DNA from 4 places in the Pseudoalteromonas sp. MelDa3 genome. Region 1 is predicted to be linked to each of the others. Evidence: predicted binding sites of a transcription regulator. Region 1 holds the regulator's gene; each other region holds the start of a gene.
The links. Region 1 encodes MetJ, which represses methionine synthesis genes. Its sites were predicted from a motif close to TAGACGTCTAGACGTCTA; they were not measured.
Positions count from the first base shown of each region.

Region 1 (4,625 bases):
AGTACGAAGTAATTTCTGCAACATGTTCATGTGGAAATAAATTCGAAACTAGCTCAACTCTTTGTAAAGACATTCACTTAGACGTATGTTCTGCGTGTCACCCGTTTTACACTGGTAAGCAAAAAGTTTTAGACACTGGCGGACGTGTTGATCGCTTCAACAAGCGCTTCGGTGCACTTGCCAGCAAGAAGTAATTATTGCTGTTTAGTTAAAAAAAGCACCTTAGGGTGCTTTTTTTGTGCCTAAAATTTGCCATTTCCTGTTCTATTTAGCTAACTTTAGCTATTTTCTTATTTTGCATAACTATTTCCTATTCTTATTCTGAGTATGCATAATCCTTTACAGACAAATCGATAGATATTCTCTATATTTTAAATAGTACAATTTTTAACTAGGTTGATAAAAGTAGCTAACGTGGGCTTATCTGTTTTTAAAGTAGGGTAGTAGGCTGTTATTCTAAGTTTATGCTGATACTTTAAGTATACATTTTATAAGATTTTGGTAGGCATAAAAGCACCTTAAAACTTACTTTTTAGGTGAATTTTTATTTATTAAATGTCGATATAATCCTGCAAAGTTACTGAAAAACCTCTTAAAATTAAAGGATATAGCATATAACAGGATAGACCTGATATTGCTTGGAATTTAAAAATAATAAGGGTATCGTACCCCAAGACTCCATCTCTCACTTTAACTTAAATTGCAGGATACCATCGCGTTATGTCTGACTTTCGTGAACAAGCACTACATTACCACTCACATCCCGTACCAGGTAAAATTAGCATTGAGCTTACAAAACCAGCTGAAACGGCTCATGATCTTGCACTTGCGTATAGCCCAGGTGTTGCCGAACCTGTACGTGAAATAGCTGCAGATCCTGCAAATGCTTATAAATATACTGGTAAAGGTAACATGGTTGCGGTTATTACTAATGGTACTGCAATTTTAGGCCTTGGTAATTTAGGTCCTTTAGCGTCTAAGCCTGTAATGGAAGGTAAAGCGCTATTGTTTAAACGTTTTGCAGGGCTTGATTCTATCGATATTGAAGTTAAGCACAAAACAACAGAAGACTTTATTAATACGGTTGCCAATATTGCCGACACATTCGGTGGTATTAACCTTGAAGATATTAAAGCACCAGAGTGTTTTGAAATTGAAAAAGCATTAATAGAGCGTTGTAGCATTCCTGTTTTTCATGATGATCAACACGGTACTGCCATTGTAACGGCTGCTGGTATGTTAAATGCGCTAGAAGTACAAGGTAAGTCAATTGAAGATGCAATTATTGTATGTTTAGGTGCAGGCGCTGCTGCTGTTGCGTGTATGGAGCTGTTAATTAAGTGTGGCGCACTGCGCGAACACATTTATATGCTTGACCGCAAAGGTGTTATTCATACCCGCCGCGATGACTTAAATGAATACAAACAGCTTTTTGCTAACAATACCGATAAGCGTACATTGCAAGATGTAATTGCAGATGCTGATGTGTTTGTGGGCGTTTCTGGCCCTAACTTATTAGCGGCTGAAGATTTAAAGCTAATGGCTGAAAAACCAGTTGTGTTTGCATGTTCAAATCCAGATCCTGAGATTGATCCTGCACTTGCGCACGGCGCACGCAACGATTTAATCATGGCAACAGGACGCTCTGATTACCCTAACCAAGTTAATAATGTTTTATGTTTCCCGTTTATTTTCCGTGGTGCACTTGATGTACGTGCAAGCGCTATTAACGATGAAATGAAAATTGCTGCAGTAGATGCTATTCGAAGTATTGCCAAAGAGCCAGTACCTGCAGAAGTTTTAAAAGCCGCTGGTGTAGATAAACTAGAATTTGGTGCGCAGTATATTATTCCAAAACCAATGGATCCACGTTTACTGCCGCGTATAGCAAGAGCTGTTGCACTTGCTGCTATTGAGTCAGGTGTTGCACAAATTGAGCTACCTGAAAACTATATGCAGTAAATCTATACAGTAGAGCTATGCAATAAAATTTAGATATAAAAAAACCTCAGTAATTACTGAGGTTTTTTTTGTCTTTGTAATATTTATTCTTCGTTTAAAACGGGTACTTCTAGACCCATTTCTTGCATTATTTTTTTAACTTCTTCTGGCACTTTTTCGGCGTTATCTTTACGTAAGTCATCGTCATTTGGTAAAGGTTGGCCAGTAAAAGCATGCAAAAATGCCTCACATAGCAATTCACTATTTGTAGCATGGCGAAGGTTATTGATTTGACGACGTGTACGTTCGTCAGTTAATACCTTTAATACATTTAGCGGGATCGAAACGGTGATCTTTTTAACTTGCTCTGATTTTTTACCGTGTTCTGCGTATGGGTGAATATACTCACCATTCCATTTAGCCATAAGATGTATCGTTGCCTCAGATTATTAATTTCTCACACGGTATAAAAAGCGTGTAAATATGCGTGAAATTCTATCGATTTAAAAAAGATAGTCAAATAATAGATACCGATCTATCTTAATAAGCCTATTGTAGGTGTAAAGATAAGCACACTTTTGTGAGCTAAAATGTGTTATTCGCAAAGGCCCCTTCTACTTTTAGCCATCTAGAGCTTTAAAATACTTTGACTTATCAAAACGGATAACTTACTCTTTTAGACGTCTAAACATCCAAATTAATCAGGTGACGAATATGAGCGAAAAAAACAAAGCGACCATTGCTGTACGTAACGGCGTTGATGCTGATAAACATCATGGTGCGGTGGTACCGCCAATTTATTTATCGACTACTTATTCGTTTGCCGACTTTGATACTAAGCGTGAGTATGATTATGGTCGTAGCGGTAATCCTAATCGTGATATTTTAGCTGAGACGCTTGCTAAGCTTGAAGGTGGCGCTCGTGGCATAATTACAGCTACAGGCATGGCTGCCGTGCATTTAGCTACTCAGCTACTTAATAGTGACGATACGTTAGTAATTCCACATGATTGTTATGGTGGCAGCTATCGTTTATTTACATCTTTACAAAAACGCGGACTACTAAAGCTCGAAATATTAGATTTAACAAAAGAAGAAAGTCTTCAACAAATTTTAGTAATTAAACCAAAGCTTATTTGGATAGAAACCCCAAGTAACCCAGTACTTCGTTTAACAGATATTAAAGCGGTTACCGATGTGGCTAAGCAATGCGGTGCATTGGTGGCTGCAGATAACACGTTTTTGTCGCCTGCTTTACAAAATCCTCTTAAGTTTGGTGTAGATATTGTGGTGCATTCAACCACTAAATACATTAACGGACACTCAGATGTAGTAGGCGGCGCTGTTATTGCCGCAACACAAGAGTTAGGCGATGAGCTTGCTTGGTGGGCTAATAACATTGGTATTACGGGTGCGCCTTTTGATAGCTATTTAACGCTTCGTGGTTTACGTACTTTAAATGTGCGCCTAAGGCAGCATCAAGAAAATGCACTGGCAATAGCTAAGTACCTTGAAAGCTCTGAATATGTAAGCCAAGTTTACTACCCAGGTCTTGAGTCACATCCTCAACATGAGCTGGCTAAAGCACAGCAACTTGGTTTTGGTGGCATGGTTAGTTTTGATATTAAAGGCGATATAAACGACGCTGCGGCATTTTTAACTAGCCTTAAAACGTTTAGTTTAGCTGAGTCATTAGGTGGCGTAGAGAGCTTAATTTGTCACCCTGCAACTATGACGCACGCAGGTATGGAGGCAACAGCACGTTTAGAGGCGGGTGTGGGCGATACGCTTATTCGTATTTCGGTAGGTATTGAAGATATACACGATTTAGTCGCTGATTTTGAACGAGTGTTTGAACTTGTAAAACCAGGGCAAAATAAAAATGTTGGCCGTGTAGGCAAAGGAGCAGGCACTCCTGGTGGTAACGTTAAATTAAGTGCAGCTCGTCCGGCGCTTTGGTGATTAATATGGTTAATTGTATACATAAATTTGGTGGCTCGAGTTTAAGCTCAAGTGAGCGATACCAAAGCGTAGCAAAAATAATAATTACACATACTCAGCCGGGTGATTGTGTGGTGGTATCGGCTGCGGGTAAGACAACCGATACGCTAGTATTACTTTGGCAAAGCTATCAAAAACAAGATACTCAAGCAGTAGCTGATATTTTACTGCAGTTAAATAACCATCAAAGTGATTTAATAGAGCAGTTATTAGAAGCTGATTTAAAACGAAGTGCACTTAAAACACTAAGTATCGAACTTAGCTATATTGCAGAACTTGCTCAAGCTGAGCAGCTAAAAGAGGCTGCATTACTTGCACATGGCGAACTGTGGTCAGCACGTTTACTCGCTACTTATTTACAGCAGCTAAATATTGAGGCATGCGCTCAAGATGCACGTACTCTTTTTACCTTAAATGATGGCGAATTAATGCATGCGCAAAATGCGCAGCAATGTGGGCAGTTAATTTTGCCTAATAAAATAAATGTTGTTACTGGGTTTATTGCCGCAGATATCAAAGGCGAGACAGTAACGCTTGGCCGAAATGGCAGTGACTACAGCGCAACACTACTTGCAAATTATTGCAATGCTAAGCAAGTATGTATTTGGACTGATACACAGGGAGTGTATAGCACTGATCCTCGCAAGGTACAAAAAGCGATTAAGTACGGCAAAATTTGCCGT
Region 1 is NZ_PJBR01000021.1:34,909-39,533, forward strand. It holds gene rpmE (50S ribosomal protein L31) at 1-194, shown strand, start outside; gene CXF89_RS06570 (malic enzyme-like NAD(P)-binding protein) at 721-1,962, shown strand; gene metJ (met regulon transcriptional regulator MetJ) at 2,046-2,366, opposite strand; gene metB (cystathionine gamma-synthase) at 2,656-3,903, shown strand; gene metL (bifunctional aspartate kinase/homoserine dehydrogenase II) at 3,909-4,625, shown strand, end outside.

Region 2 (4,625 bases), on a different contig from region 1:
TGCATATTCAACAAACATTAAGAACGTAGCACCGTAAGGAATAAAGCCTTTATGAAGGGCAATACCATTCATAATTGCCGACATACCAAACTCACGCACACCGTAATAAATGTAGTTACCGCTTGCATCATCGCGTGTTAAACCTTTAGAGCCATCCCAAATAGTTAAGTTTGAGCCAGCTAAATCGGCTGAGCCACCCATAAATTCTGGTAATAACGGACCAAACGCATTTAATGCATTTTGTGATGCTTTACGAGACGCTGGGTTTGCAGGGTTTGCTTGTAATTGCTCAATGTACGCTTGTGATTTTGCAGCCCAATCGCCAGGCAGTTCGTTATTAATACGACGTTTGTATTCAGTTGCAAGCTCTGGGTATGCTTCTGCGTATGCTGCAAATTTTTCGTCCCAGCTTGATTCAAGCTGCTTGCCTTTTTCTTTGCCATCCCATTGCGCGTAAATATCATCAGGAATTTCGAACGCATCGCCAGTCCAACCTAAAAATTCGCGAGATGCTTTAATTTCGTCATCACCTAGTGGAGCACCGTGACAATCATGGCTACCTGATTTATTAGGTGAGCCGTAACCAATAATTGTTTTACAACAAATTAGTGAAGGTTTATCGGTAACGCTTTTTGCTTCTGCTATTGCAGCACTTACAGCATCGCTGTCGTGGCCATCAACACCACTAATTACATGCCAACCGTATGCTTTAAAGCGAGCTGGTGTATCATCTGTAAACCAACCTTCTACTTCGCCATCGATTGAAATGCCGTTGTCATCCCAAAATGCAACAAGTTTACCCAGACCTAATGTGCCTGCAAGTGAACCTGCTTCATGAGAAATACCTTCCATAAGGCAGCCATCGCCCATAAATGCATAGGTAAAGTGATCAACAATATCGTGACCTTCACGGTTAAACTGTGCAGCTAGCGCTTTTTCAGCAATTGCCATACCTACGGCATTTGTGATCCCTTGACCTAATGGACCCGTAGTAGTTTCGATTCCTGGTGCATAGCCATATTCAGGGTGACCTGGTGTTTTAGAATGCATTTGACGGAAGTTTTTAATTTCGTCCAGTGGTAAGTCGTAACCACTTAGGTGCAATAGAGAATAGATAAGCATTGAACCGTGGCCGTTTGAAAGAATAAATCTGTCACGGTCAGCCCACTCTGGATTCGTTGGGTTATGTTTTAGATAATCGCGCCATAATACTTCTGCGATATCAGCCATGCCCATAGGGGCTCCAGGGTGACCAGATTTGGCCTTTTGTACTGCGTCCATTGACAAGACGCGAATAGCATTTGCAAGTTCTTTGCGAGATGGCATGAATTCTCCTACCTTTATGTGTATTTGCGCGGGTATTTATGTGTTTGTTTATGCACCCAAGTAACTTGGGTTCGTTTATACCGACCATTCTTACTTATTGTGGGGGCTGTGTGCAATTAAAAACCCTATAAAAGTGAGGCATTATGAATATTTTTTAAGACCAAAAAGTTATTAGTAATTTTATTTAGACGTCTAGGCGTAAAAACACTATGCAAGGTGTTTTGTTTTCGATAAAATACGCCCCTTAATTTTTTAGCGCTAATACCGACGTTTGTGAAGCGCAATATTTGTGAGCAGAATTACAATGGCAAAACATTTATTTACTTCTGAATCAGTTTCTGAAGGTCATCCGGATAAAATCGCCGATCAAATCTCTGATGCGGTACTTGATGCTATCCTAGAGCAAGACTCTCATGCCCGTGTTGCATGCGAAACTTACGTAAAAACCGGTATGGTTATGGTTGGTGGTGAAATCACTACTAGCGCATGGGTTGATATCGAAGAAATTACACGTAAAACAATTCGTGACATTGGCTACACAAATTCAGACATGGGCTTTGATGCCGATTCATGTGCAATTTTAAACACTATTGGTAAACAGTCTCCTGACATTAACCAAGGTGTTGACCGTACTAGCCCAGAAGAGCAAGGCGCTGGCGACCAAGGCTTAATGTTTGGTTACGCATGTAACGAAACAGAAGTACTAATGCCTGCTCCAATTACTTACTCACACCGTTTAGTACAGCGCCAAGCTGAGGTTCGTAAAAGCGGCGAGCTTAACTGGTTACGTCCAGATGCAAAATCTCAAGTTACTTTTGCATACGAAAACGGTAAGCCAGTAGGTATTGATGCTGTTGTACTTTCTACTCAGCACAGCGAAGACATTTCGCAAAAAGATTTAGTAGAAGCGGTGATGGAAACAATCATCAAGCCGGTACTTCCTGCAGAACTTATTACAAGTGCAACTAAGTTTTTCATTAACCCAACAGGTCGCTTTGTAATTGGCGGACCAATGGGTGACTGTGGTTTAACTGGTCGTAAAATCATTGTAGATACATACGGTGGTATGGCTCGTCACGGTGGTGGTGCTTTCTCTGGTAAAGATCCATCAAAAGTTGACCGTTCAGCAGCATACGCTGCACGTTACGTTGCTAAAAACATTGTTGCTGCTGGTCTTGCTGACAAGTGTGAGCTACAAGTTTCTTACGCAATTGGTGTTGCAGAGCCTACTTCTATCAGCGTTGAAACGTTTGGTACAAGCAAGCTAGAAGAAAGCCGTTTAATCGAACTTATTCGTGAACACTTTGACCTGCGCCCTTACGGCTTAATTCAAATGCTTGATTTAGAGCGCCCTATCTACCTTCCTACAGCGGCTTACGGCCACTTTGGTCGTGACGAATTCCCTTGGGAACGTACAGATAAAGCAGACGCACTTCGCGCAGCTGCTGGCCTTTAAGCCAAAATTGTTGTAGTAAATTTAAAACGGCCCTTTTAAGGGCCGTTTTTGCATCTAAAACTTATTCGCTATATTGTTTGTAGAGCGTCTACAAAATAACTATTAAATCGACCTCGAATTCTTTTGTACTTTAGGTATATACTCATTTCATTATAAAAGCTTTAGGGACAGTTAAATGGCCGATAACTTTCGCGTTATATTTGCAGGACTTGCCGATAACGTTGACATAAAAACAGCATGTACAAATTTAGCTGCAAAATTAAAAACGTCAGATGAAAAAGTAGCTCTTTTTTTTAAAGGTAAGCCACTGTTTGCACCAAGCGATAAAGACAAAGCGTTAAAACAGGCTAAGTTACTAGCAAGCTTAGGTATTAAAAGTAAGCTGCAAGCTGTTTCAAATGCAATTCAAAATAGCTCCCCCGCAGCTGCAAATAACAACCAACGTGACGAACGTATTTTTGATGCACTCGATTACATCACTAGTAGCTTGATTCGCCTTGAAGAAAAGCTAGACGAGTTAGAGCAACGCCTTCCTGAAGCTCAATTAAAAGCACCAGACGAAAGTATTGACGAATGGCAAGGTGACGATCTAATGCTAGATGATGATTTAGCGCCTCCTAAAAAACGCAGTAACTTACTTTTATATTCATTGATTGCGACTGCCACCATTTTGCTAGTCGTACTGGCTGTTTTTTTAATTTTTCCCGATTTATTCTCTTTTTAAGAATGGTTAATTAATTTAATGAGCAATAAACGCGCAAAAATAAGAGCGAAAATTCGTAACACCCGTAAAAACTTGTCAAATAATCAGCAAATAATTGCTGCGCAATCGCTAAAAATGAATTTTATTCAACATTTAAAAAGCGAAAAAACAACGAATTCAAAGCATATTGCCATTTACTTGAGTAACGATGGGGAACTAGACACTTCATTGTTAATTAAAGAATTATGGAGTTTAAACCATACCGTTTACCTACCTATAATACACCCATTCAATGGCGCTAATTTACTATTTCAGCGCTATGAGAAAAACTCACCCATGAGAGCAAATCGCTATGGTATCTTGGAGCCTAAGCTGAACTGCTCTCAAATATGCCCATTACCAGTGCTTGATTACCTCCTTATGCCATTAGTTGCATTTGATAAACAAGGTAATCGCCTAGGAATGGGAGGTGGGTTTTACGACCGGACATTGGCGCGTTTGCACGAACAAAATTGGCAAAAACCACAACTAATTGGCCTTGCACATGAATGCCAAAAAGTTGAGGCCCTACCAATCGAGTCGTGGGATGTACCACTTAAAACCATTATCACCCCAGATAAAACATACTGTTGGTAACAATTAAATTTGATTACTAACCGCATATTTCTGACATACATGAGCACAAAGCAATGACACAAGACGAATTAAAAAAAGCAGCTGCTTGGGCAGCACTCGAGTTTGTAAAAGAAAACACTATTGTAGGTGTGGGTACAGGCTCTACTGTTAATCACTTTATTGATGCCCTTGGTTCAGTAAAGGACACTATTGTAGGCGCTGTATCAAGCTCAGAAGCCTCAACCGCGCGCTTACAAGCGTTAGGTATTGAAGTATTTGAGCTTAATAACGTTGCTGCTTTAGATGTATACGTTGACGGCGCTGACGAAATAAACGATCAAAACGAAATGATTAAAGGTGGCGGTGCAGCCCTCACTCGCGAAAAAATAGTAGCCGCTGTAGCTAAACAATTTGTGTGCATTGTAGATGACACAAAATTAGTAAAAACATTAGGCGACTTCCCGCTTCCGGTAGAAGTTATTCCAATGGCGCGCAGCTACGTTGCACGAGAATTATTAGAGCTTG
Region 2 is NZ_PJBR01000041.1:10,697-15,321, reverse strand. It holds gene tkt (transketolase) at 1-1,326, opposite strand, end outside; gene metK (methionine adenosyltransferase) at 1,631-2,782, shown strand; gene CXF89_RS10025 (hypothetical protein) at 2,958-3,506, shown strand; gene CXF89_RS10020 (5-formyltetrahydrofolate cyclo-ligase) at 3,525-4,121, shown strand; gene rpiA (ribose-5-phosphate isomerase RpiA) at 4,175-4,625, shown strand, end outside.
Region 2: a site for MetJ is predicted at 1,512-1,529, ahead of metK (methionine adenosyltransferase). Genes of this name have one in related genera too.

Region 3 (4,625 bases), on a different contig from region 1:
TGCCAATAAAAGCATCACATTTAGTGATTAATGCGCCATGTAAAGATACATCAAGTAACTTACATGGGTATTGGTGATCATTAAAAATGACTTGTGCATCGGTTGAAAATAAAACACGAGAAAACTGACGACGATTTTGCATAACCTAATTTAGCCTTACTGTTTTTATAATAAATTAAGCATAGCGGGTAATTCTCTACATGCTAGCAGCATATGCTCCTGTAATGCTGGTGGCATAAAAAAGCCCCGCATAAATGCAGGGCTTAGTATTACTGTAATAAATTAGCTACAGTAAATATTAACCAATTTTTTTGTACTTAATACGTTTAGGTTCAGTTGCTGCTGCACCTAGTGTCTTTTTAAGCCACTCTTCGTATTCAGTATAGTTACCATCAAAAAAGTTAATTTGACCTTCGTCGCGGTAATCTAAAATGTGCGTAGCAATACGGTCAAGGAACCAACGGTCATGCGAGATACACATTACACAACCAGGGAACTCTAAAATAGCATTCTCTAGTGCGCGTAGTGTTTCAACGTCCAAGTCATTGGTTGGCTCATCGAGTAGTAACACATTGCCGCCAGCTTTTAATAACTTAGCAAGGTGTAAACGGTTACGCTCACCACCTGATAGGTCTTTAACAAACTTTTGCTGATCGTTACCTTTAAAGTTAAAGCGACTTACATACGCACGGCTTTGGAACTCAAAGTTACCAATTTTTAGTACGTCTTGACCGTCTGATATTTCTTGGAAAACAGTTTTGCTTTCGTCCATACCGTCGCGGAACTGATCAACAGTAGCAAGGTGTACGCTTTCGCCAACGGTAATACTACCGCTGTCTTGCTTTTGCTCACCACTGATCATTTTAAACAGCGTTGATTTACCCGCGCCATTAGCACCAATAATGCCTACAATGGCACCTTTTGGCATGCTAAAGCTTAAATCGTCAATTAAAACGCGATCGCCAAAACTCTTACGAAGATTAGTTACTTCAAGCACTTGGTCGCCTAAACGCGGGCCAGGTGGAATAAACATCTCGTTAGTTTCGTTACGTTTTTGGTAATCAGACTGCTGCATTTCAGTAAACTGAGCCATACGTGCTTTTGACTTAGCTTGGCGACCTTTAGGGTTTGAACGAACCCATTCAAGTTCTTGCGCAATTGATTTTTGACGTGCTTTTTCAGATTTTTGTTCTTGCTGTAAGCGCGCATCTTTTTGTTCTAGCCAAGAAGAGTAGTTACCTTCCCATGGAATACCTTCACCACGGTCAAGCTCTAATATCCAACCAGCTACATTATCAAGGAAGTAACGGTCATGCGTTACCGCCACAACAGTGCCTTCGTAATCGTGTAAGAAGCGCTCTAACCATGCAACCGACTCAGCATCCAAGTGGTTAGTTGGTTCATCGAGAATAAGCATGTCTGGTTTTTCAAGCAGTAATCGACATATAGCAACACGACGACGCTCACCACCTGAAAGGTGCTCAATTTTAGCATCCCATTCTGGCAGACGAAGTGCATCAGCAGCACGCTCTAAAACGTTATCAATGTTGTGACCATCGTGCGCCTGAATAACAGCTTCAAGCTCGCCTTGCTCTTTTGCAAGTGCGTCAAAGTCAGCGTCTTCCATGGCGTATTCGTTATACACTTCATCAAGGCGTTTAAGTGCATGTTTAACTTCGCCAACAGCTTCTTCAACAATTTCACGAACTGTTTTGCTTTCGTCTAAAACAGGCTCTTGCGGTAAATAACCAATTTTTGTACCAGGCTGAGGATGTGCATCACCTTCAAAATCTTGGTCAACACCGGCCATAATACGTAGTAACGTAGATTTACCAGAACCGTTTAAACCAAGCACACCAATTTTAGCGCCAGGAAAAAAGTGTAACGAAATATCTTTTAAGATAGTGCGCTTAGGTGGCACAACCTTAGATACTCGACTCATCGAGAATATAAATTTATCAGGTAAAACCATGGAGGAAAGCCTTCAAATAATAATAAAAATTTCAATGTTGTATTGTAGTGGCTGACAGGTGAAACAGTCAACGAATGGCGGGTTTTAAAGCACTAAAGCATGCTTGTAAGTAAAGTATAAAATCATGAATAAATTTCATTTAGACATCTATACATCTAGAGGTTGATATTTTTTACTTTCAGTTCATAATTAAGCTTCGGTTTTTATGAGCAGGAGTAAAGTATGCCAATTACAGTAAAAGACGAGTTGCCAGCAATTGCACGTTTACGTCAAGAAAACGTATTTGTAATGCCAAAAACACGTGCAAAAACGCAAGAGATACGCCCAATGCGTTTGGCTATTTTAAACTTAATGCCTAATAAAGTAGAAACCGAAGTTCAGTTTATTCGCTTGCTTGCCAACTCGCCTTTGCAAGTAAACGTAGAACTACTGCGCCTCGACACTCACCGCAGTAGCAGCAATTCAGAAGAGCACCTTGATACCTTTTATCGTTATTTTTCTGAGGTTAAAGACAACAATTACGATGCATTAATAGTAACTGGCGCGCCACTTGCGCATTTAGAATACGACGATGTAGCGTATTGGGATGAGCTAAAGGTCATTATAGATTGGGCTGAGCAACACGTTACCTCTACGTTGTTTTCGTGCTGGGCAGCACATGCAGCGTTATATCACCGTTACAATTTAAAGCGCGATTTAAAAGACGACAAACTGTGTGGCGTATTTACCCACCAATGTTACTTTGATCACGGCGCACTGACTCGCGGATTCGACGACACCTTTTTAGTACCGCACTCACGCTACGGCCACATTGATATAAATAAAATAAACGCCTGCGATGAGTTAGTAGTACTGGCAGGTTCTGAGCGAGTGGGGGCTTACTTACTTAAAAATAAATCGGGTAGTCAAGTGTTTATAACCGGCCACCCAGAGTACGACGCCGACTCGCTAAAAGCAGAATACGAGCGCGATTGTAAAAAGAGCCCTAATGCACCAAAACCCGAAAATTACTTTGTGGACGATGATGCAACCAAACAACCTTCAAAAACGTGGCAAAGCCATGCTTTTTTACTTTTTTCGAACTGGTTAAATTACTACGTGTACCAAACCACACCGTATGATATTAATTTAGTTAGCCAAGACGTGAGGACTAACAACTATGCCGAATAACGCTCCTACAAATAATAAGCAAGCCGAAATAAGCGCCGCATTAAAAGAACGCATTTTAATTTTAGATGGCGCTATGGGCACCATGATCCAAGATCATAAGCTAGAAGAAGAAGACTATCGCGGAGAGCGTTTTAAAGACTGGCATGTATTAATTAAAGGCAATAACGATTTATTAAGCCTAACCAAGCCCGATTTAATCACTGATATTCATCGTGGTTTTTTATCAGCGGGCGCCGATATTATCGAAACCAACACGTTTAACTCGACCACTATTTCGATGGAAGATTACGACATGGCAAACCTAAGCCGTGAAATAAACCTAGAGTCGGCTAAATTAGCTCGCGCAATTTGCGATGAATTTACAGCTAAAACGCCAGAAAAACCGCGCTACGTAGCCGGTGTTTTAGGGCCGACATCTAAAACGTGTTCAATTTCGCCAGACGTAAACGATCCGGGTTACCGAAATGTCACCTTTGATAAGCTGGTTACTGCGTATATTGAATCAACACTTGCATTAATGGAAGGCGGCGCCGATTTAATACTAATCGAAACTATATTCGATACCCTTAATGCAAAAGCCGCCTCGTTTGGCGTAGAAGAAGCCTTTGAGCAAGCAGGGCGTAAATTACCCGTTATGATTTCGGGGACTATTACCGACGCCTCTGGTCGTACGCTTTCGGGACAAACAACTGAAGCATTTTATAACTCTATTCGCCATATTAAGCCTATTTCTATTGGTTTAAACTGCGCGCTTGGTCCTGATTTACTGCGCCAATATGTAGAAGAGTTGTCGCGCGTGTGCGAAACCTTTACATCGGTACACCCTAATGCCGGCTTACCAAATGAGTTTGGTGAATACGACTTAGAAGCGGGCGATATGGCAACCGAAATTATCGATTGGGGTAAATCGGGCTTTATTAATATAGTAGGCGGATGCTGTGGCACCACGCCTGCGCATATTCGCGCTTTTGCAAAAGGTTTAGTGGGCGTTAAACCACGCCAACTACCAGAGCTTGAAGTACGCATGCGTTTATCAGGCCTTGAAGCCTGTAACTTAAATTAAGGAGCCAGCATGACCCAACAAATAGCAGTATTTACTAATGTCGGCGAACGTACCAATGTAACGGGTTCTGCCATGTTTAAACGTTTAATCATGGAAGAAGACTTTGAAGCCGCGCTAACAGTGGCACGCGAACAAGTAGAAAACGGCGCACAGGTTATTGATATAAACATGGACGAAGCCATGTTGGACTCAAAAGCCGCCATGGTTAAGTTTTTAAACTTAATAGCCTCAGAGCCTGATATTTCTCGCGTACCAATTATGGTCGACTCCTCAAAATGGGAAGTAATAGAAGCAGGCTTAAAGTGTATTCAAGGCAAGGCAATTGTTAACTCAATATCGTTAAAAGAGGGCGAAGAGCCGTTTATTCGCCAAGCTAAAATAATAAAACGCTTTGGTGCAGCCGCTGTTGTAATGGCGTTT
Region 3 is NZ_PJBR01000020.1:23,312-27,936, reverse strand. It holds gene CXF89_RS06350 (PilZ domain-containing protein) at 1-142, opposite strand, end outside; gene ettA (energy-dependent translational throttle protein EttA) at 299-1,972, opposite strand; gene metA (homoserine O-succinyltransferase) at 2,195-3,142, shown strand; gene CXF89_RS06335 (homocysteine S-methyltransferase family protein) at 3,132-4,205, shown strand; gene metH (methionine synthase) at 4,215-4,625, shown strand, end outside.
Region 3: a site for MetJ is predicted at 2,113-2,130, ahead of metA (homoserine O-succinyltransferase). Genes of this name have one in related genera too.

Region 4 (4,625 bases), on a different contig from region 1:
TTAAATCAACTTCTTGCTCGAAACCTGGGGCTTTATCAAGTGCCGACATTGTTAATGTGGTACGTGCGTTATCAGTAAAGTATTTATTAGCAACGGCTTTAATATCTGCGCTGGTGATGTTATCTGCCGATTTATACAGCTGGTTTATAACCTCAGGATCGCGCTCAAAATGCATGTAGCTGGCAAGGGTTGATGCAATCGCTTGCGATGAATCCAAGCCATTAATAAAGCTGTATTTAAGGTTCGATTTTAAATCACTGAGCTTTTGCTCATCAACAAGCTCAGTGCGTGCTTTTGCATAAGTTCGGTTAATTGCATCGCGTGCAGTGGCTAAATCATCTGCGTTTTCTACTTTAACAAATACGTGTAATAAACCCGGATCTTTGGTCTCTGGGTTATAGGTAAACATTTGGCTGGCAATTTGTTTGTCGACCACTAGCTCTTGATATAAATCTGAATTACTTGAAAAATAAAGCTGTGAGATTAAATCAAGCGCCGCTCTGTCTTTTTTAGCAGGCTCCCACGCAGCGCCTTTGTAGGATACAAGTAACCAATGTCCTGGTAGCGCTTCATCTTGCTGGTGCAAATATTTTGATGCTTGTTGAACAGGCTCTGCTTTAATGTCAGCAACATAGTTACCCTTTTTCCAGCTACCCCAATGCTTTTTAACCATTGCCATTGTTGCTTGTGGATCTACATCGCCCACAATAACAAGTGACACATACTCAGGTTTATAAAATTTAGCAAAAAACTCTTTTCCGTACGCCATTTGATCTGGCATCGCTTCTATGTCTTTAAAAAAGCCCATAGTGGTGTGTTTATACGTGTGCTTATCAAACGCTTCTTCGCGTACAGCGCTTAATAATTTACGAATTGGACTCGCGTTGTTTTTTAAGTACTCACCTTTTACCGTTTGTGCTTCTGTTCTAAATTGCTCTTCGGTGTAAGTTAAGTTTTGAAAAATATCAGCTTCAAGCTCAAGTACTTTATCAAGATGCTGCTTTGAAAAGTTTAAATGGTAGTTTGTAAAATCGTTTGTTGTATAAGCGCGGTTATCAACACCTGAATTTTTTAATATGTCTGAGTACACATCTTCAGGATATTTTTGTGAGCCTTTAAACATCATGTGTTCAAAAAAGTGAGCAAAGCCTGTTTTGCCCTCTTCAACTTCGTTACGCGACCCAACCGATACCGGAATTTGCAGCGACACCACATCAGGGTAATCGGTTTTAACAACCATGACACGCAAGCCGTTTTCTAGCTCTTCAATTAAATAATCTTGCGAAAAAACACGATCATCAGCTTTATTTACTTGTTCTTGTTGTGCTGTTGTTTGCGTGCTTCGGTTTTGTTGCATGGCGCAACCCGTTAACGCCAGCGATACCGCTAAGCTGGTTGCTAATAATTTAAATTTCATTATTGTCCCTTTTTAAATTGAGCAAATTTGTTGTCAGATTTAACTCTTTAATTATGCCCCAAAGCCAATAAATATAAGAGCCCAAAGGGAATTTATTATGTAAACAACTGTGTCAATTATAAATTATGGGAACAAGCACTATGAATAAACATCATGTTAGTTGAAAAACTTTCACTAAATAAATCTATCTAGACGTCTAAATGGCTGCTATATTAAATCCATCAAAACAAACTTAGCTGGAATGAGGATTATGGCTTTATCACTAAAAGAGAAGATAGTGGACACCAACCAAGGTGTTTATCTTATTGGTACTACCCCGCCTAAAATTGGCACCGATAAAGCGCAATTAAAAACCATTGCAGAAAAGCTATTAGGTCGCTTACACGAAATTGAATACGACGGCGTGATAATTTATGACATTCAAGACGAAAGCAGCCGCACTAATCAAGACCGCCCATTTGCGTTTAAACAAACCGTTGATCCGCGTGAATACAGCCATTTACTTCGTAATTTATCTGCACAAGATGTGATTACTTATAAAAGTGTGGCGCAGCGTGGCGTAGGCGAATTTAAAGATTGGCTAAGTGAAACTAAAAACGACTACAATTTACAAAATGTTGTTTTAGTAGGTAGCCCGTCATCGATAGGCGATATAAAGCTAAGCCTGCCAGATGCGTATAAAGCGATGGCTGAGCAATCAGATGATTTCTTTTTAGGTGGCGTTACGATTGCCGAGCGCCATTCAAGTAAACGAAATGAGCACGAACGATTAATAGAAAAAACAGCACAAGGTTGTCAGTTTTTTATATCGCAAGCTGTTTACGACGCACAAGCTACTATAGAGCTAATTACTAGCTACGCACGTACATGTAAAGCACAAGGGATTACACCTCAACGTATTATATTAACGTTTACCCCGTGCGGCGGCGAAAAAACCTTAGACTTTATGCAATGGTTGGGTATCTCAGTGCCAGAGGCAACTAAATGGCGCATGCTTGATGCAGACAATACATTAAGCGAATCAGTCCGTATTTGCCGCGAAAACCTCGACTTAATACTTAAAAGCTGTGCGCATTTAGATGTACCGCTGGGCTTAAATATTGAAAGCTTAACAAACCGTAAAGAAGAAATTGACGCGTCAATTAATTTATACCGTTTATTAAAAGCCATTATGGAATTGAACCTTGCGGAAAAGCTAATAGCTTAAAAGCTAATAGCTTAAAAGCTATGTTAGAGCTAATTAACACCCTTCTTGGCAAGCCTCATGGCTTGCTTTTTTATGTCCGTTCTTTGAAAAATTAATTAATAAATACAAGTAAAGATTTGCAGCTTAAGCTATTTATTGAAGGTGTTTTTGGTTATTACTCTCAAGCCTTTTTAAGGCAAACCCCATAGAGGAGCACATAACACCAAAAATTATTCCCTCATTAGATATAAATCTAATGCTAGGGAACGTTTCAAATAAGCTTATTATTGCTAAGGAAAAAATAAAACCTATCGCAGAAAAAACCAGCCAAGTTTGTGTGGCATGAGTCATGACGAACCTCCTTTTATTATGCTTTTTTAGCGAGCTTATACGCTTGTTTATTTTTATACATTGCGTGGTCTGCATCATTTAATAGCGCTTCAAATGGCTGCTTTTGTTTATTAGTAAAACTATAACCAATACTTAGCGATAAATCGCAAACGTCTTCTTTGAGTAAGGCTTTTGAATACTCAGTCGAAATTTTATCCATGATGTAGTTAATCTTGCTTTTATCGCTTACTTGCATTACTGCAACAAACTCATCGCCACCTAAACGCCCTACTATATCGGCATCTCTTAAATGCGTTTTTAGCGTATCTGCCAATATAATCAATGCTTTGTCGCCCACTTCATGTCCGCAGGTGTCGTTTAATTTTTTAAAGTCGTTTATATCAATAAACAAACAACACACGTCAAAGCCTAAACGCAGCGCTAAGTTAAGTTTTTGCTGGGCTAATAAGTTAAGTGCTCGACGATTATAAATATTCGTTAATGAGTCTAACATGGCTATTTCGCGCATTTGCTCATAGCTATGCACAAGTGCTAAATCATCTTCAATTAAATCGCGTAGTTGCTCTATGAGTTCAAAATATTCATCGGTATAGCTTGTTATTTTAGTGTCTTTTAAGCATAGCGTGCCAAACACTTCGCCCTCAGGCCAATGAATAGGTAAGCCTAGGTAGGATTCAACACCATCTTCAACTACTTCTGGTAGGGTGTTCCATGCATCGTTATTGCTTGCATCATTAACATATAAAATATTATTAGTTTCAGCAACGTGACGACAAAAAAGAGGTGTTTGAGGAGGAAGTATGGGATTTGTCTCAAAGTTAGAGCCACCTTCGTTACTTCTGATAACAACGCGATAGCCTTTACTTGTTGCCTGTACGATATAACCAGACGGGGCTGAAAAAAGCCCCGTAATAAGATCTATGGTTTTTTGCCATTTATGCAAAGATATCTGGCCATCAATACCAGAAAATGCCCATTGATCAGTTTCAAACATTAGCTTTACCTCGGCTATTTAGTAGCTCCAGTATAGGCAAAAAAGCAAAATAAAAGCTATTATTTACGACGTCTGCTTGGCTCTCTTTTACCTGTAATGCGTTTTTTATCGCGATCTTTTCGCGACTTGTTGGTGTTTTTACGATTATCTTTTGGCTTTTTATTAGGATCAGGCTCGTAACCTTCTAACCACTGCGGCGTTAAACGCGTATCAAGTAGTACTTCAATTTCTTCTAGCAGCCATTGCTCATCAAGGCTTACCAGCGACATAGCAAGTCCTTGCTCACCAGCACGACCTGTACGGCCAATACGGTGCACGTAATCCTCGGCAATGTATGGTAGTTCAAAGTTAATTACGTATCTAAGTGTAGAAATATCTAAACCACGCGCAGCTACATCGGTTGCAACAAGTACGCGCGTAATACCTTCTTTAAAGTTTTGCAATGCACGGTCGCGTGCGCCTTGCGATTTGTCGCCATGGATTGATTCGGTTTTTAAACCGTCTTTACACATTTCTTTAGCAAGCTGATCAGCCATTTGTTTTGTGCGAGTAAAAATAAGCACTTGGCGCCAGTTTTTCATGCCAATCATGTGCGATACAAGTTCGCGCTTACGATCCTCATCTACAGCGTAAATAACTTGCTCTACTTCAACCGCGGCTGAGTTACGTTTATCAAC
Region 4 is NZ_PJBR01000059.1:14,173-18,797, reverse strand. It holds gene CXF89_RS11950 (M16 family metallopeptidase) at 1-1,417, opposite strand, end outside; gene CXF89_RS11945 (methylenetetrahydrofolate reductase) at 1,668-2,624, shown strand; gene CXF89_RS11940 (hypothetical protein) at 2,757-2,954, opposite strand; gene CXF89_RS11935 (sensor domain-containing diguanylate cyclase) at 2,971-3,948, opposite strand; gene CXF89_RS11930 (DEAD/DEAH box helicase) at 4,008-4,625, opposite strand, start outside.
Region 4: a site for MetJ is predicted at 1,607-1,624, ahead of CXF89_RS11945 (methylenetetrahydrofolate reductase). Genes of this name have one in related genera too.